4 regions of the Halomonas sp. PAMB 3264 genome follow, and region 3 is predicted to be linked to each of the others. Evidence: predicted binding sites of a transcription regulator. Region 3 holds the regulator's gene; each other region holds the start of a gene.
What was found. The regulator sigma-54, encoded in region 3, starts transcription at its own class of promoters, with help from an activator protein. The targets are predictions, from matches to a motif close to TGGCACNNNNNTTGCTNT.

Region 1 (5,374 bases), 1.3 Mb from region 3:
GCGTGGCCGCCGCCCGCCCCTTCGGTGTGGTAGGTGTGAATGCCGCGCTCCTTGAACGCCGCGAGCGTATCCTCGACGAAGCCCGACTCATTGAGCGTATCGGTGTGAATCGCGATCTGGACATCGTACTTCTCCGCCACGCTCAGGCAGGTGTCGATGGACGCCGGCGTGGTGCCCCAGTCCTCGTGAAGCTTGAGCCCCATGGCGCCGGCCTCGAGCTGCGCCTCGAGCCCTTCCGGCAGGCTGGCGTTGCCCTTGCCGAGCAGGCCGATGTTCATGGGCAGATCGTCCACCGCCTGGAGCATCTTGCCGATATGCCAGGCGCCGGGCGTACAGGTGGTAGCGTTCGAGCCGGTGGCGGGGCCAGTGCCGCCGCCGAGCATGGTGGTCACGCCGCTCATCAGCGCCTCTTCCACCTGCTGGGGGCAGATGAAGTGAATGTGGGCGTCGATGCCGCCGGCGGTCAGAATCTTGCCTTCACCGGCGATGATCTCGGTGCCCGGGCCGATGACGATCTCCACCTCCGGCTGAGTGTCAGGATTGCCCGCCTTGCCAATGGCAGCGATACGCCCGGCTTGCAGGCCGACATCCGCCTTGACGATGCCCCACCAGTCGAGAATCAGCGCGTTGGTGATGACGGTATCCATCACCGCGGAATCGACGCGCTGGCTCTGGCCCTGGCCATCGCGGATCACCTTGCCGCCACCGAACTTCACCTCGTCGCCGTAGTGGGTGGCATCACGCTCGACCTCGATCCAGAGTTCGGTGTCGCCCAGGCGCACGCGGTCGCCCACCGTGGGGCCGTACATGTCGGCGTAAGCCTGACGGCTAATCCTGTTCGTGGTCATTGCGTGTCTCCTTCCAGCACACCCATGACATCGCCACGGAAACCGTAGATCTCGCGCTTGCCGACGAACGGAATTAGCGTGACCTCGCGGCTCTGACCCGGCTCGAAGCGGATCGCGGTGCCAGCGGCCACGTCGAGCCGGTAGCCACGGGTTTTGGCGCGGTCGAACTCAAGCGCCGGATTGGCCTCGGCAAAGTGGTAGTGAGAGCCGAGCTGGATGGGCCGGTCGCCGGTGTTGGCGACCTCCACGGTGATGCGCTCGCGGCCGGCGCACAGCTCGATCTCACCCTCTTTTAACTGATACTCACCAGGAATCATGGCTGCCTCCAAGGGGTGTAACGCTAGTTGATCGGCGTATGAACGGTCACGAGTTTCGTGCCATCGGGAAACGTTGCCTCGACCTGCACCTCGTCGACCATCTCGGCCACGCCCTCCATGACGTCATCGCGGGTTAATATCTCGCGGCCGAAGCTCATCAGCTCGGCCACGGTTTTGCCGTCGCGGGCGCCTTCGATGATCTCGAAACTGATCAGCGCCACGGCTTCCGGGTAGTTGAGCTTCAAACCGCGCGCCTTTCTACGCTCGGCTAGCTGCGCGGCGGAGAACAGCAGCAGCTTGTCCTTGTCTCTCGGGGTCAGTTCCATGCGGCGTTATCCTCTCAAAAAGATGAAGCGTCAGGTCAGCCAGATGCGCGGCGTGTGGGCCTCGCGGTCGATCAAGCGCGGGCGCAGAAGCTGCCAGGCCCGCTCGCAAAGCGCCCAGGCATCCACCCGCGAGCCGCCCAGGTAGCGCAAAAGCAGCACGCCATGGCGAAGCGTCACTGCCCAGTTTGGCTCGGCCGCAAGCGTCTCGCGCAGCACCTCGATGGCGGCGGGGCCGTCCTCGAGTCCTATCGCCCAAAGGGTGGCCTGCACCGTGGCGCCGCCCTGGCCCCAACGGCCGACGAAACGCGGGTGCAGCGGGTCCAGCGGCTGGCGCTCGAGCCACAGGGGCTTGCCATCCAGCGTCAGGCGAAAGTGCTGCTCGATGCGCCCGGACACGAACGGAAGCTGACTGGCCGGGCGGCCCAGCGCCATCACCTCCCAGCCCAGACACTTGGCGCTGCCGTGAAGGGCGATATGGGTGCGCTGCTCACCTTTCGAGCCATCGAAGGCGATGGTTTCCTGGGGGAGCCACTCGAGCACCGCGCCATCCTCCACGGTAAGCGCAGTGTGCTGGGTCCAGGCCACGCCCTGGCTGTCTGCCTTGTAGAGCTTGTTGGCGGCGGGGGTGGTCAGAAGCGCGTGGGCGCCCTTTTCCACCTGTGCCTCGATGCTCAGCGCATCGCCGCTGACCAAACCACCAGGCGGGTGCAGCACGTAGATATGGCAGGCCTCACCGCGGCCTTCCGGGTAGAACGGGCGCTGCACGCGAAGCGGGCCCTGGTGGCGCGCCTGAGTCATGCGCGTGGCGCCGTCGCGCTGGGCAAAACGCAGCGCAAGCGACGCCGCCCAGCGGCGCTGGTCGTCGAAACGGTGGCCGGAGGGTGTGGGTGGTGCGTTGCTATCGCGTACCGCCATCAGGCGGTCGCTTTTGATCGATTGGTTCATATTGCTGAGCAATGCAAGTAATGCGCCAAAATGGTGAAAGGCGGCCAAGCGGCCCTTTGCCGGGGCAGACTCCCTAAACCTCGCTAACTCAATGCACCAAAATTGAACACCAAGACTAAATAAGCACCACAAAAGCGCAAGCCGCGGGATAACGGGGCCGAGGCAAAAGGCCACACCATGGGCTCTTAACAGACAGCGTTTTTACGCTACCATGGCACGATTAATCGGGCCGCTTTCACTTCAAGGCCCGCTATCGAAAGCGCTGCGCCTTGAGCGCGGCTTGCTTGCCAAGGGTCCTCATCTTGCCACTTCAGCGCTTTACCCATCGTCGTTGGTACCGCGTTGCGCTTTACGCGGCGCTCACGGCCATGCTGTTGCTGCTGATCGGCCCGCTGATTTCGCAGTCCCAGGCCGGTCATCACGAGGCGCATCGACACGCCGCCTCCGGCGCGCACCACGACCACCCATCCTCGGCGCACCGCTCTCACGCCGCCCCAGAAACGTCGCCTGAGCCGTCGATCGAGCCCATCTTCACCTGGTTTCACGAGTGCGGCTACTGCTCGCTGTGGCAGCAGTTTCCCTCGGCTCATGCGTTTTTGCCCGCCATTGCGCGGCAGGCATTCGTTCACCACGCCCCGCGGCCAAAGTCGCCGCATCAGGGGTTCGCGTCCTTCGACAACTACCTGCATGCGCCTGTCCGCGCCCCGCCGCTCGCCTGACGACACCCATCAGCTTGCATGACCCGATTCTGACGACCTGACGGCCGCCCCTGGCCGCCGGGTGCGTGTCGCTATCACTCGGGCGCCCCTTCGAGCGGGCGCTGCAGGAGCCGTAATGACTGCTCATGTCGACCCCCGATCGGCGGCGAAGACGCCGTTCGATCTCTACCGCGCCATCTGGCGCTGGCACTTCTACGCGGGCCTTCTGGTGCTGCCCTTTCTGATCACCCTCTCGATCACCGGGGCGCTGTATCTCTTCAAGGACGAGATCGATGCCATCGTCCACGCCGACGTCAAACGCGTCGCGGTGCAGCAAAGCGTACAAACGCCCGCCGCTCAGGTGAGCGCTGCCCTCGACGCGCATCCGGGTACGGCGCTCAAGTACACGGCTCCGGCCACGCCGGAGAGCTCGGCGGAAGTCACCGTGCGCACGACCAACGACGAGCGCCTGGCGGTGTATGTGAACCCTTACACCGGGCGCGTGCTCGGCGCACTGGACGATCGCGGAACGATCATGTGGACGGTGCGAAAGTTGCACAGCTTCAAGCTCTTCGGCGCCACGCCGCGCAAGCTGATCGAGATCACCGGCGGCTTCGCGATTTTGCTGGTGCTCACCGGCGTGTATCTGTGGTGGCCACGCACCAACGCCAGGGGCGGTGTGGTCAGCGTACGCGGCGCGCCGCAAAAGCGTGTCTTCTGGCGCGACCTGCACGCGGTGACGGGGCTGTTCGTCGGCGCCTTCATCCTGTTTCTGGCGATCACCGGCATGCCCTGGTCCGGCGTGTGGGGCGCTCAGGTGAACCAGTGGGCCAACGGCAACAACTTCGGCTACCCCGCCGGGGTTCGAACCGAGGTGCCAATGTCCAGCACGCAACTGAGCGAGCAGGCGCCGACGAGCTGGTCGCTGGAGCAGGCGCAAGTGCCCGAATCGACCGAATCGACCGAGTCGACGGGCCAGGCGGATATCGGCCTGAACGAGGCCGTGGCCACCTTCGAGCGCCTTGGGTTGCACTCGGGCTTTGCGGTCAGCCTGCCCACTACCCCGACCGGCGTCTACTCCGGCTCGGTCTACCCGGACGATGTGAGCCAGCAGCGGGTGGTGCATCTGGACCGCTACTCCGGCGAGCCGCTCGTGGACATGCGCTACGCCGATTACGGCCCGCTTGGGCGGTGGCTGGAGTTCGGCATCAACGTGCACATGGGTCAGCAGTTCGGGCGAGCGAATCAGCTGCTCTTTCTGGCGGTGTGCGTGGCGATCATCCTGCTGTGCGTCAGCGCCGGCGTCATGTGGTGGAAGCGTCGCCCGAAAGGCGGGCTGGGCGTGCCGCCGCTGCCGCGGGACAAGCGCGCGTTTCGCGGCATTCTGGCGATTCTCGTCGGCGGCGGGGTGCTCTTTCCGCTGACCGGCGCGGCGATTCTCGTCATGCTGCTCATCGATGGGTTTGTGGTGCGTCCTTTGCAGCAGCGCCGCCTCGCCGCACGCGGCGCTTGATCCTTTTCCCCGGCCCTTTTCCCGGGGGCCGGGGCACGTCTTCTCGCTCTTGCATCGCTTGACAGGCAGCGCCGCTGGCAGGAAACTTAGCAAAGGCTATACTTCTTACCAGACGCAAAAAAACGCCCGCTTTTCGATCACCGCGAGGATCCATCATGGCCGTACAACGTCTCGTTGCCGCTATGGCGCTACTGCCGCTGAGCTCGCTGTCGCTGGCCGACGAGCCGCCGTTGAACGTGGTGGCGACCATCGGCATGATTGCCGATGTCGCCCAGAACGTGGGCGGCGAGTGCATCAGCGTCGAGGCGATGATGGGCCCAGGCGTCGACCCGCATCTCTACCAGGCCAGCGCCAACGATGTGGCCATGCTGCGCGGCGCCGAGCAAATTCTCTACTCGGGTTATGCGCTGGAGGGCCAGCTTGGCTCGGTGCTGGAGAACTTTGCCACACGCACGCCGACGCTTGCCGTTGCCCCCGCGTCGATCGAGGAGGATGCGCTGATCACGTCCCAGGGCGCCTACGGGGTCGACCCGCACCTGTGGATGGATGTCTCGCTCTGGGCGAACATCGTCCCGACCTTGAGCGACACCCTGATCGAGGCGCGCCCGGCGTGTGCCGCGACCATCGAGGCCAACGCCGAGCGCTACGAAACCAAGCTTCTCGCGCTGCACGAGTGGGTCAAGGAGAGCATCGCTTCCATTGCCGAGGAGCAGCGCGTACTGGTCAC
Region 2 (5,374 bases), 1.7 Mb from region 3:
AGCTCGTGGAGCCGCCCCTGGCCGAGCCCCAGGGTGTCGCGGCGGTTGACGCTCGAGATCACCAGCATCGGCACCGAGTCCGCGAGCGCCTGGCCCATGGCGGTGGCAATGTTGGTCATGCCGGGGCCGGTGATGATCAAACACACCCCGGGCTGGCCGCTGGCGCGGGCGTAGCCGTCGGCCATGAAGCCCGCGCCCTGTTCGTGGCGCGGCGTGATGTGACGGATGCCTCCGCCTTCGAGGCCGCGGTAGAGCTCGACCGTGTGCACGCCGGGAATCCCGAAGAGTGTGTCGACGCCGTAGGTGTCGCGCAGAAGGCGAATCAGAAGCTCGGCGCAGGTCATCGTATCGTGCTCTTTCATCGAAGCTCCTTAAAAGACGAGGGTATGCGCGATCAAGGCGATGATCGGCAGCGTAATGGCGGTGCGCAGCAGAAAGACCGCTGCCAGCTCCCAAAGCGCGATGGGAATCTTCGACTTCAGCAGCAGCGCGCCGATTTCGGACATGTACACCAGCTGCGTCATCGACAGACACGCGATCACGAAGCGAGTGAGCTCGCTGTCGATATTGGTGGCCAGCACCGCCGGCAGAAACATATCGGCAAAGCCCACCAGTGTGGCCGGTGCCGCGGCCTGAGCTTCAGGAATGCGCAGCCACTCCAGCACCGGCACCATGGGGTAGGAGAGCCAGGTAAAGAGCGGCGTGAACTCGGCCAGAATCAGCGCGACGGTGCCGATCGCGAACACCAGCGGCAGAAGCGTCAGGAAGATGTCGATGACGTTGATCAGCGCCAGTTTGGCAAGCGCCATGGGTCCCGGCGCGCCTGCGGCGCGGCGCGTGGCCTGCTGCAGACTGTAGCGGAAAAGCCCGGCGCGGCCGGTGTTCTCTTCGCGAATCTGACAGCCGACCGGCTCATGGTAGTCGTCGGATTTCAGCGACAGCGGCGGAATGCGCGAGACGATGATCGCGGCGATCAGCCCGGAAACCACCACGGTGAAGTAGAACGGCACGAACAGGTGGTTCAAATCGACGAAGTTAACCACCAGCAGGCTGAAGGCAATGGACGCCACGGAGAAGTTGGTGGCGATCACCGAGGCCTCGCGGCCGCTGTAGAAGCCCTGCTCGTACTGCTGGGAAGTGATCAGCACGCCCACGGTGCCCGAACCCATCCAGGAGGCGGTGGCATCGATGGCGCTGCGCCCCGGCAAATTGAAGATGAGGCGAAACGGCTTGCGCACCAGGCTACCGATGAACTCCATGAAGCCGAACTCGACCAGAAACGGCAGCAAAATCGCAGCGAAGAAGAAAAACGTCAAAAGCACCGGCGCAAGGTCGTTGAGCATGACCCCGCCGGTAAACGAGGCGGTGACGAATTCGGGGCCCACTTGAAAATAGGTCATCACCACGAAAATGGCGCCCAACACGCGCAGCGCCACCCAGATCGCCCCGACCTGAAACATGTCGCCGAAGTGCCCGCCCTGGGCCCAGGCCGGTTTCGCGGCCTTCACGTAGAGTGTAACGATGACCGACACGCACAGCACCACCATGGCGATCAGCGGCAGCGCCCCGCCGAGTAGTGCCTGCAGGCCATCGGCCATCATCCCCATACCGATGTTGACCGACTCACCGGTTTGAAACGGCACCAGAAACAGCAACACCCCGATGATCGAGGGAATCAGGAACTTGAGCAGATGGCGGCGCGGGATGGCCTCGTCGGGCGCGCGCTCATCGTGTATCGCTTGAGGGTCGGACATGATGTTCACCTGTTGGAAATGATTATTGAAGGTGGGCTGGCGGCGTTCGCAGGAAAGGTTCGACCTTTCTTTTTTGTCGTTTTTTTATCGTTCTTTTTATTACCCGTATCGCTTTCAGACGGGCGCCCGAACGGCGCCCAACGCGATCACTCTCCTTTCTTCACGCCCGGCAGCACGCAGAGCATCTCGTACAAAAGCGTGGCGCCCATCAGCGCGGTATTGCCGCTGGTGTCATACGGCGGCGAAACCTCGACGAGATCACCGCCGACGATGTTGAGCCCTGCCGCGCCGCGCACGATCTCGAGGCCCTGATGGGAGGTCAGCCCGCCCATCTCGACGGTGCCGGTGCCCGGCGCCACCGACGGGTCGAGGCCATCGATGTCGAAGCTGATGTACACCGGTGTGTCGCCCATCTGTGCGCGCACCTCGTCCATCAAGGGCGCCAGCGACTGGTACCAGCACGCCTCGGCCTGAACCACGCGAAAGCCCTGGTCGCGGCACCAGTCGAAGTCCTCGGCGGCGTAGCCGGTACCGCGCAGGCCGATTTGCACCACCTTCTCTTTCGCCAAAAGCCCCTCTTCCTGGGCTCGGCGGAAGGTGGTGCCGTGGGCAATCTCCTCGCCGAACATGTGCTCGTTGACGTCGGCGTGAGCATCGATATGAATCAGCCCCACCGGGCCGTGCTTTTTGGCCATGGCGCGCAGAATCGGCAGCGTCATGGTGTGGTCGCCACCAAGCGTCAACGGCACGCAGTCGTGGCTCAGCACGTCGTCGAAGAACGCGGTGATGATGTCCACGCTCTTGGGCAGGTGGAAGGTGTTGATCGGCACGTCGCCGATGTCCGCCACCTGCAGGGACTCAAAGGGCGCGGCGCGAGTGGCCATGTTGTAGGGGCGCAGCATGCGCGACTCGTCGCGAATCTGGCGCGGGCCCATCCGCGTGCCGGGTCGGTTGGAGGTGCCGATATCCATGGGGATACCAATGAAGGCAACGTCGAGACCTTCGGCACTTTCCTGGCTAGGCAGGCGCATCATGGTCGCCGGTCCGCCAAAGCGCGGTACGCTGTTGCCGCCCAGCGGCTGGTTGAAATCACTCACGGCGCTTCTCCTTGTAATGATTTTCGAGTCCAGCGTCCTGAACACTGAGCCCGATCGAAAGGTTTACACAGATACTGCATTTAGCGTGCCAGGCGAGCTGAGCCCCCAAAATCGGTCTTTATCCGCCCTGATTGATGCAAAAACGACTCGAAAACGCGTAGTATCGAGTCGTTTTTGCATTGACGAGTCACCATCGGTTCGAGGAAAACGGCGTGGACGAAATCGATCGCAGCGTGCTCAAGACCATCGTGGAGACCGCCAACGACCACTTCTTCATCGTGAGTGGCGACGGTCAAATACTGGACATCAGCCCCGGCGTCGAGGCGGTGTACGGGCTCTCGCGCGAGGCGCTACTGGGCAGCAACGTCAGAGAGCTTGAGCGCGACGGCGTGCTCAGGCCCTCCATCAGTCTGGAGGTCATGCGCACCCACCGCCCGGCGCAGCTGATGCAGGTCACCGGCACCGGGCGGCGGGTGATCGCCGAGGCCCACCCGGTGTTCGTGAACGGCAGGCTCGAGCGCATCGTCAGCCGCTCGCGGGACATGACCGACCTGCAGCTTTTGCAGGACGAGTACGCGCTGTTGCAAAAGCGCTTCAACGAGCACGTCAAGCGCGGCCAGAGTGTGACCGACGACCCGGCGCTCGACAGCGCCCTGGAGGAGCTTCAGGTGCGAAGCCACGCGATGCGCGAGGTCGCAAGCCTTTTGAAGCGCGTGGCGCCTTCCGGGGCCAGCGTGCTGATGCTGGGGGAATCCGGCGTGGGCAAAACGGCGTTTGCCCGTCAGCTCCACCGCTGGAGCGAGCGCGCGGCCGGCCCCTTCGTCGAGGTCAACTGCGGCGCCATTCCGGAGAACCTGTTCGAGTCCGAGATGTTCGGCTACCAGCCCGGCGCGTTCAGCGGCGCCGCCCGCCAGGGCAAGGCGGGGCTTCTGGAGCAGGCCGAAGGCGGCACGCTGTTTCTCGACGAGATCGGCGAGCTTCCGCTGTTGATGCAGACCAAGCTTTTGAAGGTAATTCAGGACGGCAAGATGACGCGCCTGGGCGACACCCGCCCCCGCCGGGTCGATTTCCGCCTGGTGGTCGCCACCAACCAGGACCTGGCGGCGCGCGTGCAGGAAGGCCTTTTCCGGCTGGATCTCTACTACCGCCTCAACGTGATTCCCGTGACGCTGCCGGCACTTCGCGATCGCCGCGAGGACATTCCGGGGCTTGCCGAGGCGTGTCTGGCGCGGCTCAACGCCCACTACGGGCGGCAGAAGTTTCTCGACAACCACGTCTGGTCGACGCTGATGGGCAGCGACTGGCCCGGCAACGTGCGCGAGCTCGAGAATTGGCTGGAGCGCGCCTGGCTTTCGAGCGCGCTCGATCGCATCGAAGGCGTTGAGCCCTCCTCTTCGCCTGCCGCTGCGCCCCACACGCCAAAGGCGCCAAGCGCGCCGCCTCCCCTCGAGGGTGAATCCCTGCCCGCCTACCTTGCGCGACTGGAGCGCGAGCTTCTTGAGCGCGGCTGTCGCACGCACGCCAGTACCTACGCGCTGGCCGAGCACCTGGGAATCAGCCAATCAAGCGTGGTGCGTAAGCTCAAGCGTCACGGGCTTAAACTTCGCTGACACACTTTCGCCACGCAAGCGTCACACAAAGGCAACGTCCTTGACCCACAGTGATTGGCCACGATCCATCTTTGGTGAAAGCCATGAGCCAATCGCGCATTCAACTGGCGGGCGTCTCCAAACAGTGGGGCGCCATCGCCGCTGTCGACGACATCTCGTTTGAGGTGACGCCGGGGCAGTTCGTCATTCTGCTGGGGCCCTCCGGCTGCGGTAAATCGACCACGCTGCGCATGATCGCCGGGCTCGAAGAGGCCTCAAGCGGCGCGATTCACATCGGCGAGCGCAACGTCACGCGCGCCCCGCCCGGGGATCGCGGCCTCTCGATGGTATTTCAGTCCTACGCGCTCTTTCCCCACCTGAGCGTGGCCGAGAACATCGTCTTTGGCCTGAAGAGCCGCCGCGTGCCCAGGGCCGAACGCCAAAAGCGCCTTGCACACGTGGCCGAGCTGGTCGACCTGACACCCTATCTCGACCGCAAGCCGGCGAACCTGTCCGGCGGCCAGCGCCAGCGGGTGGCGCTGGCCCGCGCCATCGTTTCCGAGCACCCGATTTGTCTGATGGACGAGCCGCTTTCGAACCTGGATGCGCGCCTACGCACCGAGATGCGCCGCGAAATCAAGGCGCTGCAGCGCCGGCTCGATATGACGGTGATTTACGTCACTCACGATCAGGTGGAAGCCATGAGCATGGGCGACCGGGTCATTTTGATGCAGCACGGCCGCATCGTTCAGGACGCCACCCCGAGTGAGCTCTACAACCAGCCGGCGAGCGCCTTCGCCGCCAGTTTCATAGGAAGCCCCGCCATGAATCTACTGCCTTTGGTCGCCGGTGTTGCCGGTGCTGTGATCGACGGCGACACCACCCCCGTCGCGCCGCTGGAAGCCGCCGGCGGGCAGCTCGGCGTTCGCCCCGA
Region 3 (5,374 bases):
TGGTTCAGGCGCGCTCCGACGTCAGCGGTGGTGACAACCAGCGCATTCGCATGACGCTGCAGCCCGCGCAATAGGAGAGTCATCGTGTCGAGCACCCAACCTGAAGCGATCAAGACGCTTCACGCCCGCCACCTGGCCAAAAGCTACAAGCGCCGCCGGGTGGTCAAGGATATCAATCTGGAGATCACCCAGGGCAGCGTCGTGGGCCTGCTTGGCCCTAACGGGGCGGGCAAGACGACCTCGTTTTACATGATCGTGGGGCTGGTCAAGGCGGATGCCGGAAGCGTAGGTATCGACGAGCTGGATTTGACCCGGGCACCGATGCACGAGCGCGCCATCGCCGGCATCGGCTATCTGCCCCAGGAGGCATCGATCTTTAGAAAGCTCTCGGTGGCCGACAACATCATGGCCATTCTGGAGACGCGCAAGGAGCTGGACCGCCCTGCCCGCCAGGCGCGCCTGGAGCAGCTGCTGGAAGATTTTCACATCACCCACATTCGCGACAACCTGGGGATGAGCCTCTCCGGTGGCGAGCGCCGCCGCGTGGAAATCGCCCGGTCGCTGGCCACTGACCCGGCCTTCATCCTGCTCGACGAACCCTTCGCCGGGGTGGATCCAATTTCCGTCGGCGAGATCAAGTCGATCATCCTTGCGCTCAAGGCGCGCCATATCGGCGTGTTGATCACCGACCACAACGTCCGGGAAACGCTGGATATCTGCGACATTGCCTATATCGTCGGCGACGGCCATATCATCGCAAGTGGCGACGCCGACGCCATCCTTGGCGATCAAAAGGTGCGCGAGGTCTATCTGGGCGCAGATTTTCGTCTCTAACCCGGTGACAACCATAAATTTCCGGGTAGTGGCATATTTATTGCACTTGCGTCGAACCCCGTCTCGCTCTAGTGTGGAGCTTTACGAGTAACGAGTGGTTCTTCGATGGTCATGAAAGCTTCTCTACAGCTGCGCGTCGGTACGCAGCTGACCATGACACCGCAGCTGCAGCAGGCGATCGCCCTGCTGCAGCTCTCGACGTTGGACCTGCGCCAGGAGATCCAGCAGGCGCTCGACGCCAACCCGCTTTTAGAGCAGGAAGACGAATTCGGCGAAGAGAAAACCCAGGAGACGCCAGAAACCGAGTGGGAAGAGAGCATCCCCCAGGAGCTTGCCACCGACAGCGAATGGTCCGACACCTACCAGGACATGGCCGCCGGTGGCAGCGGCGAAGGCCCGGATTTCGAGCGCCAGGCCGCTGGCCAAAGCCTTCAGGGGCATCTGTTGTGGCAGTTGGCGATGACGGATACCAGCCCACGAGACCATGCCATTGCCGAAAGCCTGATCGACGCGCTGGATGCCAACGGCTACCTGACCCAGCCGCTTAACGACATTCGCGAAGGCCTCAAGGCCCAGGGCCTGGACGGCCTGAGCCAGCGGGAGGTGGAAAACGTGCTGCTGCGCGTGCAGCAGTTCGAGCCCACCGGCGTGTTCGCCCGCGATCTGCGCGAGTGTCTGCTGCTACAGCTGGCAGCGCTTGCCGACGATACCCCGCTGCTGATGCAGGCCCGGCGCCTGGTGCGTCAGTTTCTGGAAGCGCTGGGCAAGAACGACCTGCGCCTGTTGAAACGCCGCCTCAGCCTCGATGACGAGCAGCTCGACGACGTCGTCCGGCTGATTCGAAGCCTCGACCCGCGCCCGGGCAGCGCCTTTGGTGCCACCAACCAAAGCTACATCACCCCGGATCTGGTGGTCCGTCACGACCAGGAAGGCTGGCATCTCGAGCTCAATCCGGAGGCGCTGCCCAAGCTTCGCGTTCAGCCGGACTACGCCAGCCTCATCAAACGCGCCGACAAGAGCCAGGACAATCAGTTCTTGAAAGAACACCTGCAGGAGGCGCGCTGGCTGATCAAGAGCCTGTCGAGTCGAAACGACACGCTTTTGCGCGTTGGCCGCGAAATCATCGCTCGCCAGATCGGTTTTCTGGAGCGCGGCGAAGAAGCGATGAAACCGTTGATTCTCGCCGATATCGCCGAAGCGGTGGAGATGCACGAGTCGACGATCTCGCGGGTCACGACGCAAAAATATATTCACACGCCCCGCGGCGTATTCGAGCTCAAGTACTTTTTCTCGAGCCAGGTGAGCGGTCAGGATGGCGGCGACAGCCACTCCAGCACCGCGATCCGCGCCCGGCTCAAAAAACTGATTCAAGACGAAACGCCAGGCAAGCCGCTATCGGACAGCCATTTGGTCACGCTACTCGAGGCCAACGGCATCAACGTGGCCAGGCGCACCGTGGCCAAATACCGCGAAGCGATGGGCATTCCCTCCTCCAGCGAGCGGCGCCGTTTACGTTAAACGGGAAACTTGCCGGCAGGGCTTTGCAATGGCGGAAAAAGGGTTACAATCGAAGGACAGTCCTGGATTAGGAGTACGTCGATGCAAGTGAACATTACCGGTCATCACCTGGAACTGACAGACGCCCTGCGTGACTACGTCAACGAGAAACTCGAGCGTATCGAACGCCACTACGACAACATCACCACCGTGCAGGTGACGCTGTCGATCGAAAAGGAGCGTCAGCAGGCCGCCTGCACGCTGCATGCTTCGGGCGCCGACGTACACGCCGAAGCCGAGGACAATGATATGTATGCCGCCATCGACGCCCTGGCCGACAAGCTCGACCGCCAACTGGTAAAACACAAGGAAAAAGCACAGGCCCGCGCCCAGGGCGCTGGCGTGCGTTAATTCGATGACCCTGGAAACCATACTCCCCCCGGAGCGCGTGCTGTTCGACGTCCCCGGGGGCAGCAAAAAACGGGTGCTGGAGTTCTTCAGCACGTTCATCGCTCAAAACACACCGAGCCTGGATAGTCAGGAAGTTTTCAGCCGGCTGGTCGGTCGTGAGCGCCTTGGCAGTACCGGCATCGGCAATGGGGTCGCGATTCCCCACGCCCGAAGTCCGCACTGCAGCGCGCCGATCGCCGGCTTTCTAAAGCTCGCCGAACCCGTCGACTTCGACGCCATCGATGGCGATCCGGTGGATCTGGTGTTCGTGCTGCTGGTACCGGAAGAGGCGGACGACACGCATCTGGCGCTTTTGGGCCAGGTCGCCACCATTATGAACGACGCCACGACCCGCGCGCAGTTTCGAAAGTGTGAAAGCCAGCGCGAGCTTTTAGAGCTGGTCACCGCCCGCATTCGCGAGCAGGCGCAGGGGTAAGCCCACCACCTTCGCTTTTCCCGGCCCTTCAATCGCAATCGCGCTTACGTACAGGCGTGTGCCGATAAGAGCGCTCACTGACCGAAGAGAGACACGATGCAACTTGTGATCATCAGCGGCCGCTCCGGGTCGGGGAAGTCCATTGCGCTTCAGGCGCTGGAAGATTTGGGCTACTACGCCATCGACAACCTGCCGGCAATGCTTTTGGGCTCGCTGGTCGAAGAGCTTGGCCAGCACGGTGAGCGCACGCACCTGGCGGTGAGCATCGATGCACGCAATCTGCCCACCGCGCTTGAACGCTTCCCTGCGCTGCTCCAGGACATCAAAAACGGCAGCACCCGCGTTCAGGTCATTTATCTGACCACCGACGCGCGCACGCTGCTCGAGCGCTACTCCGCCACTCGTCGGCGCCATCCGCTCACCCGCGACAGCGACATGACGCTGGAAGAGGCGATTTCCCAGGAGGAGCAGACGCTGTTCGGCATTCGCGAGCTGGCGGATCTGATGATCGACACTTCGCGGCTCACGGTGCACGATCTGCGCCGACGCATCACCGACCAGCTGGGGCACCAGCGCCAAAGCCAGCTTACGCTCACGCTCGAGTCCTTCGGCTACAAGCGTGGCGTGCCGCTGGACGCCGATATCGTCTTCGACATTCGCTGCCTGCCCAACCCCTACTGGGACCCGACGCTACGCCCCCACACCGGTCGCGACGACGCGATCGTCGGTTTTCTGGAGAGCTACCCGGTGGTCGGTGATATGCGCCAGGACATTCTCGATTGGCTCGAGAAGTGGCTGCCCGCCTATCAGAATAGCCAGCGTAGCTACATGACCGTCGCGATTGGCTGCACCGGCGGCCAGCACCGCTCGGTCTACATGGTCGACCGGCTGGCGCAGGATCTGCTCGCCTCGCGCGGGGGTGTTCAAGTGCGCCACCGGGAACTGGGCCTTCACTTTAGCCTCGACGCCACGAGCGGCTCAAACGCTGTTGACGACCGATCAACGGCGTAACGCAGAGGCCGGGATCAGCACCACCATAAGCAACGAGCGGAAAACAGGGAAACAGGTGCCAGAAAGACGTTTGACACTGACCAATCAGCGCGGCCTGCACGCTCGCGCCGCCACCAAACTCGTAACCTGCGCGCAGCGTTTCGAGGCAAGCGTGCACGTCTACCGGCAGACCCAGAAAGCCGATGCCGCCAATATCATGTCACTTTTGATGCTGGCCGCACCCTGCGGCACCGAGCTCGTTGTAGAGGCCACGGGCGACGACGCCGAGGCGGCGCTGGACGCCCTACAGGCGCTGTTCGAGGCGCGCTTCGACGAGGACGCCTGATCCCCGTCCAGGGCGCTACGCCTTTTCATCGATCGGTTCTCAGCGGCCGATGCTCATCTATCGGGCCCCATCATGCAGCTCATTCAGACCGGCAAGTACTCCCGGGTCCATTTCGACCCGGCCCGCGATCATTTCATCAAAACCTTTCATCCCAAGGCCTTCGACCGGCTGCGCTATCTAACGCGCATTCGCCCCTACCCTGGGCACAACTTCGCCCTGGTCGCCGCGCGCCTGGAGGCGCTCGGTATCGCCACGCCGCGCATCGTCGAGACTCGCCCTTACCGATTGGTCACCGACAACGTCCACGGTGAGCCGCTCAGGGCCCACATTCTCGACTCCCCAAATCTACAGGAGCAGTATCTGGACGCGCTGGCCGCGTTTGATCACGAGGGCATTCACTGTCGCGGCCTGCACACCGAGAATTTTCTGGTCCATGAGGGCCGCATGGTGGCCATCGACCTCGACGCTTACAAGCTGCCGCGCTGGCGGCGCTACCCACGCCGGGAGTATCTGGACTGCCTGAGTCGCTCGCTCGCCGGGCCCGAGTACTTTTTGTTCGAGCGTCTGCTCGAGCGCCTGAACCTGGACGCCCAGTACCGCCCCAAAAGCTAATTTGAAAAACGCTACCCATAAAAAAACCCGCGACGCAGTTCGAGCCGTCGCGGGCTATCGTACGTGTTGCGCGTTTAGTCGCCGGCGACGGTCATGGCGTCGACCAGCCAGCTTCCCGTGTGGATACTGCCCCGGGTATCGATGTCGTCGCCCAGTGCCTGGAGGCCCTTGAACATCGTCATCAGATTACCCGCGATGGTGAACTCCTC
Region 4 (5,374 bases), 1.9 Mb from region 3:
GATATCCAAGGCTCCATGTTCAAGATCAGCTCTGAAGAGGGCGCCTGGGCGACCGATAGCGACGTGGAAGGCGGCAACCTCGGTCACCGCCCGCGCGTTAAAGGCGGCTACTTCCCGGTGCCGCCGGTCGACAGCTTCCACGACATTCGTGGCGCGATGTGTAACACCCTCGAAGCGATCGGCCAGAGCGTCGAAGTGCATCACCACGAAGTAGCGAACGCCGGCCAGAACGAAATCGGCGTGAAGTTCAACACGCTGGTGAAGAAGGCCGACGAAGTTCAGGAAATGAAGTACGTGATCCACAACGTGGCGCACGCGTACGGCAAGACCGCCACCTTCATGCCGAAGCCGCTGGTAGGCGATAACGGTTCGGGCATGCACGTGCACCAGTCGTTCTGGAAAGACGGTGAAAACCAGTTCGCCGGCGACGAGTACGCGGGTCTTTCTGAAATGGCGCTTTACTACATCGGCGGTGTGATCAAGCACGCTCGCGCCCTGAACGCCTTCACCAACGCCTCGACCAACTCCTACAAGCGTCTGGTGCCGGGTTTCGAAGCGCCGGTCATGCTCGCCTACAGCGCGCGTAACCGCTCTGCCTCCATCCGCATTCCGTACACCGCGAGCCCGAAAGGCAAGCGTGTCGAAACTCGCTTCCCCGACCCGACTGCCAACCCGTACCTGGCGTTCGCGGCGATGCTGATGGCCGGTATCGACGGCATTAAGAACAAGATCCACCCGGGCGACGCGATGGACAAGAACCTGTACGACCTGCCGCCAGAAGAGGGCAAGGCCGTACCGACCGTCGCCAACAGCCTGGATCAGGCGCTGGAAGCGCTCGACGCCGACCGCGCGTTCCTGACCGAAGGTGGCGTGTTCACCGACGACATGATCGATGCCTACATCGAGCTGAAGATGGAAGAAGTCACGCGCATGCGCATGGCCACACACCCGATCGAGTTCGACATGTACTACAGCTGCTAAGCAGCGGCCCACCTCACCTTCGAGGTGTATTGGCTCCAAACCCCGCCTCGGCGGGGTTTTTTTATGGGGGAATCGCCATGAAAGCGACATTCGATCGGTGGGCGCGCCGGGCCAAAGCGCCAATGCTTTGCGTCCTGGCGGGGAGCCTGACGCTGTGGCTGGCAGAAAGTCCGGCCCAGGCGCAAACGGTGTACCGTGTGGTCGATGAGAGCGGCCGGGTGACCTACACCGACAACCCGGAAAGCGGTGGCGAGGCCGTGACGCTGGCGCCACTGCCGAGCGTGCAAGGCGCGCCGCCGCCTCCGCCGTCACGCAGCCAGGCGCGGCCCGGTCAGCCCTTCATGCCCTATGACCGGTTCGCGATCGAAAGCCCGGCGCCCGGTACGCGGCTCGACGACACGATGACGCCGGTGGATGTGCGCGTTCAACCGCCGCTGCGCGAGGATCACCAGATTCGGCTGCTGGTGAACGGCGAGATCAGCCAGTCGGCGCTACACAGCGACGCCTTCTGGCTCACCGGGCTTACTCAGGGGGCGCATCGGCTGGAAGCCGAGCTGCTCGACAGCCAGGGGCGGGTTCAGCACCGCACCGAAGCGGTGAGTATCATCGTCGCGCCGCGATAATATGCACTAAAATAGTGCATTGGCGTCGTGTGAATTTTACGCCGCGTTGCAATGGCGCATCGTTTTGCGCCGCCTTGAGGCGATTAATCCATCAGGGGCGCGATCGATGCGCGATTGGCGCGCTTTTTGCACTTTCAGTGCATGCGCTTGCGACCCAACGTTTGAACCTCGCAGCGTCACGCGACTTACCCAAGGCCCCTCAGGACACGCCATGTATCAGCGTTTACTCGAACATCTCACCACCGCCGTGCTGCTGCTGGATGGTGAACTGCGCGTTGGCTGGATGAACCCTGCCGCTGAAGCGCTGTTGGCCGTGAGTATCAGCCGCGTGAAGGGCATGAGCCTGGATACCCTTTTGGGCTGCGGCGAAAGCGTCGATAGCGTGTTGGCCAAGGCGCGCGACGCCTTTCATCCCTACACCCAGCGCGAGGCGCGCATTACGCCGCTCAACGGCGAGCCGCTCACGGTGGACTACACGGTCACGCCGCTCTCGGCGGATGAATTGCTGCTGGAAGTCGAACCCCGCGACCGTTTGATGCAGATCTCCCGCGAGGAGGCGCTGACGACCCGCCAGGAGACCATCAAGGTGCTGGCTCGGGGCCTGGCCCACGAGGTGAAAAACCCGCTGGGCGGTATTCGCGGCGCCGCCCAACTATTGGAGCGCGATCTTGATGATCCGGCGTTGCGCGAGTACACCCGTATCATCGTCGAAGAGGTCGACCGGCTGAAGGACCTGGTAGATTCGATGCTCGGCCCGAATCGTATGACTCGCCATGCCCCGGTCAATATTCACAAGATTCTGGAGCGGGTGCGGGCGCTGCTGCTGGCCGAACACCCGACGGTGACCATCACCCGCGACTACGACCCGAGCCTGCCAGAGCTCTCCGGCGACGAGTCGCAGATGATTCAGGCGGTGCTGAACGTGGCGCGCAACGCCGTGCAGGCGATGACCGAAGCCCAGGTCGAGGCGCCGGAGCTGGTGCTGCGCACCCGCGCCAAGCGCCAGTTCACCCTGGGCGCGGAGCGCCACCGGCTGGTCAGTGAGGTAGGCCTGATCGACAACGGCCCCGGCATTCCGGAAGCCCTGCGCGCCACGCTGTTTTACCCCATGGTCTCCGGGCGCGCGGAAGGCAGCGGCCTGGGCCTCTCGATCGCTCAGTCGATTCTGCATCAACATCACGGATTGATCGAATGCGACTCACACCCGGGACGGACTGAGTTTCGTCTTTTAATTCCGCTGGTTAATCCTCTTACCGGAGACGCGTCATGACTGAGACGACACACGCCGATGTTTCACGGGTCATCATCGTCGACGACGACCGCGCCATTCGCTGGGTGCTGGAGCGCGCCCTGGCGCAGCCGGACCTTGACGTGGAATGTATCGAACGCGCCGACACCGCCCTCGAGCGGCTTTTGAACGACCCGCCGGACGTGCTGGTCACCGATATCCGCATGCCGGGCATCGACGGGTTGGATTTGATGTCGCGCGTACGTGAAGCTCATCCGGATTTGCCGGTCATCGTCATGACCGCCCACTCGGATCTGGACAGCGCCGTGGCCTCCTACCAGGGCGGGGCGTTCGAGTACCTGCCCAAGCCTTTCGATGTGGACGAGGCGCTGGCGCTGGTGCGCCGCGCCGTGGCCCACGCCCGTGAGCGCCAGCGCCCGGTGAGCGTGCCGGAGGGGCTCAACGCCGAGATCATCGGCGAAGCGCCCGCCATGCAGGAGGTGTTTCGCGCCATCGGCCGGCTGTCGCACTCGCATATCACCGTCTTGATCAACGGCGAATCCGGCACCGGTAAGGAGCGAGTCGCCCAGGCGCTTCACCAGCACAGCCCTCGGGCCGGCAAGCCGTTCATCGCGCTGAACATGGCCGCCATTCCCCGTGACCTGATCGAATCCGAGCTGTTCGGCCACGAGAAGGGCGCCTTTACCGGCGCCAACGCCCTGCGCCAGGGGCGCTTCGAGCAGGCCAACGGCGGCACGCTGTTTCTCGACGAGATCGGCGACATGCCCGCGGAAACCCAGACGCGGCTTCTGCGCGTGCTGGCCGACGGCGAGTTCTACCGCGTCGGTGGGCACACCTCGGTGAAGGTGGACGTGCGCATCATCGCCGCGACGCACCAGAACCTGGAGTCGCTGGTTGACGAAGGGCGTTTTCGCGAGGATCTGTTTCACCGCTTGAACGTCATTCGCGTGCACCTGCCCAGGCTTTCCGAGCGCCGCGAGGACATCCCCAGGCTTACGCGCCACTTTCTCGCCGAAGCCGCCAAGGAGCTCGCCACGGACATCAAGGTGCTCACTTCTGATGCTGAAACGCACCTGACCAAACTGGATTGGCCGGGCAACGTGCGTCAGCTCGAAAATATCTGCCGGTGGCTTACGGTCATGGCGTCGGGCCGCGAAATTCTGATCGAGGATTTACCGCCGGAACTTCGCACCGTGGGCGCTTCGTCAGTCAGCGCGCAGGGCGACTGGCGCAGCGCGTTTCGTGGTTGGGCAGATCACGCGTTGGCCGAAGGCCATACGCACCTGCTGGAGGAGGCGGTGCCGGATTTCGAGCGGATCCTGATCGAAACCGCGCTCAAACATACCGGCGGGCGCAAGGGCGAGGCCGCCGAGCTTTTGGGATGGGGGCGCAACACGCTCACCCGCAAGCTGAAAACGCTGCTGCCGGCGCTGGCCGACGAGGCTTGAGGCGAGCCGCTTGGCATGCCGTCAGACCGATACGTGACGTAAGGTGAGGGCTTAGGCTGTTTGGCAAAGCGCCAGAAACTGCTCGAAATCGCGCAGAATCAGCGGAAGGCTCGCGTGCAGGCGGTGGTCGTCGTCCACCATGCGAAGCGACAGCCGCTGGCGGTGGGCGTGCTCGATCACCGGCTCACAAGGCACCACGTCGTCACGCCAGCCGTGAATGATGTGAGTGTGGCGGGCGCCAAGCGTAACCGTGGTTTCAGGGTAGTCCGGCATGCCGAGCGCCGGCGCCAATAAAAAGCACCCTAGTATCGGGTGGCGCTGGCTGACGGCGGCGCTCAAAAAACCGCCCAGACTCGACCCGGCCATGATGCAGTGAGCCGGGTCGTCGCCGCGGGTTTCAAGCGTCGCCAGCAGGTGAGTAAAGCGCGCCTGATGACTTGGCTGGTCGCGGTAGTCCATCACGACCGCCTCGCAATCCTCACGGGCTTCCACCACGCGCTTGAGCGCCTGTACTTTCAGCGCCTCGGGCCCGCTTTCGAGCCCGTGGGATAGATAGACATGGGTCAGCATTAATCCTCCGCCGCGTCCTGAACGACCTTGCCTCCCTGTTCGATATCGCGGCCCATTCCCTGGAACGTATTGCAGCCACTTACCATGAGAAGCGTCATCAAAAGCGAAAGACCCAAAGCAATAGAGCGTTTCATTGGTGTGTATCCGTCGTTAAAAATCGTCGTTGTGCGAAAAGCCTTTACCGGCAGGCGCATGGAGCCGGGCGATGGCCGCCTCATTTGAAAGGCTGCCTTGGCTAACTTTAGCCAGCAATGCCCGCTTTGGTAAGCAAAACTTACGGCTTTCATGCATCGAAAAGCGCGGCTAAAACCGCTGCTTTTCGAGTCTGATCAGTAGAGGGACTGCCAGGTGAACGCGCGAACATCCATGCGACTTTGAGATCACGGCTTACTGCGAATAAATCGAAAGGCCGCTCGGCACTGAGCCAACGTGTCGTGCCGGGCCGTCGTTATTGTCGCATGTGCCACATCTATACAGATTAAAAGCCGTTATAGGCACTGTTG

Region 1: a site for sigma-54 is predicted at 2,447-2,464, ahead of RN347_RS01315 (urease accessory protein UreD). Genes of this name have one in related genera too.
Region 2: a site for sigma-54 is predicted at 2,925-2,942, ahead of speB (agmatinase). Genes of this name have one in related genera too.
Region 4: a site for sigma-54 is predicted at 1,720-1,737, ahead of glnL (nitrogen regulation protein NR(II)). Genes of this name have one in related genera too.

The regions. Positions count from the first base shown of each region.
Region 1 is NZ_CP134866.1:285,014-290,387, reverse strand. Features, by position in the region: gene ureC (urease subunit alpha) at 1-848, opposite strand, end outside; gene RN347_RS01325 (urease subunit beta) at 845-1,165, opposite strand; gene RN347_RS01320 (urease subunit gamma) at 1,189-1,491, opposite strand; gene RN347_RS01315 (urease accessory protein UreD) at 1,522-2,436, opposite strand; gene RN347_RS01310 (DUF2946 family protein) at 2,739-3,155, shown strand; gene RN347_RS01305 (PepSY domain-containing protein) at 3,271-4,647, shown strand; gene RN347_RS01300 (metal ABC transporter solute-binding protein, Zn/Mn family) at 4,803-5,374, shown strand, end outside.
Region 2 is NZ_CP134866.1:3,260,606-3,265,979, forward strand. Features, by position in the region: gene RN347_RS14750 (5-guanidino-2-oxopentanoate decarboxylase) at 1-362, opposite strand, end outside; gene RN347_RS14755 (YjiH family protein) at 372-1,754, opposite strand; gene speB (agmatinase) at 1,901-2,851, opposite strand; gene RN347_RS14765 (sigma 54-interacting transcriptional regulator) at 3,064-4,461, shown strand; gene RN347_RS14770 (ABC transporter ATP-binding protein) at 4,545-5,374, shown strand, end outside.
Region 3 is NZ_CP134866.1:1,600,403-1,605,776, reverse strand. Features, by position in the region: gene lptA (lipopolysaccharide transport periplasmic protein LptA) at 1-74, shown strand, start outside; gene lptB (LPS export ABC transporter ATP-binding protein) at 109-834, shown strand; gene RN347_RS07085 (RNA polymerase factor sigma-54) at 940-2,352, shown strand; gene hpf (ribosome hibernation-promoting factor, HPF/YfiA family) at 2,434-2,742, shown strand; gene RN347_RS07075 (PTS sugar transporter subunit IIA) at 2,747-3,217, shown strand; gene rapZ (RNase adapter RapZ) at 3,314-4,228, shown strand; gene RN347_RS07065 (HPr family phosphocarrier protein) at 4,284-4,553, shown strand; gene RN347_RS07060 (hypothetical protein) at 4,626-5,165, shown strand; gene pmbA (metalloprotease PmbA) at 5,240-5,374, opposite strand, start outside.
Region 4 is NZ_CP134866.1:3,480,907-3,486,280, reverse strand. Features, by position in the region: gene glnA (glutamate--ammonia ligase) at 1-981, shown strand, start outside; gene RN347_RS15835 (DUF4124 domain-containing protein) at 1,059-1,604, shown strand; gene glnL (nitrogen regulation protein NR(II)) at 1,816-2,874, shown strand; gene ntrC (nitrogen regulation protein NR(I)) at 2,871-4,301, shown strand; gene RN347_RS15820 (YqiA/YcfP family alpha/beta fold hydrolase) at 4,353-4,868, opposite strand; gene RN347_RS15815 (entericidin A/B family lipoprotein) at 4,871-5,005, opposite strand.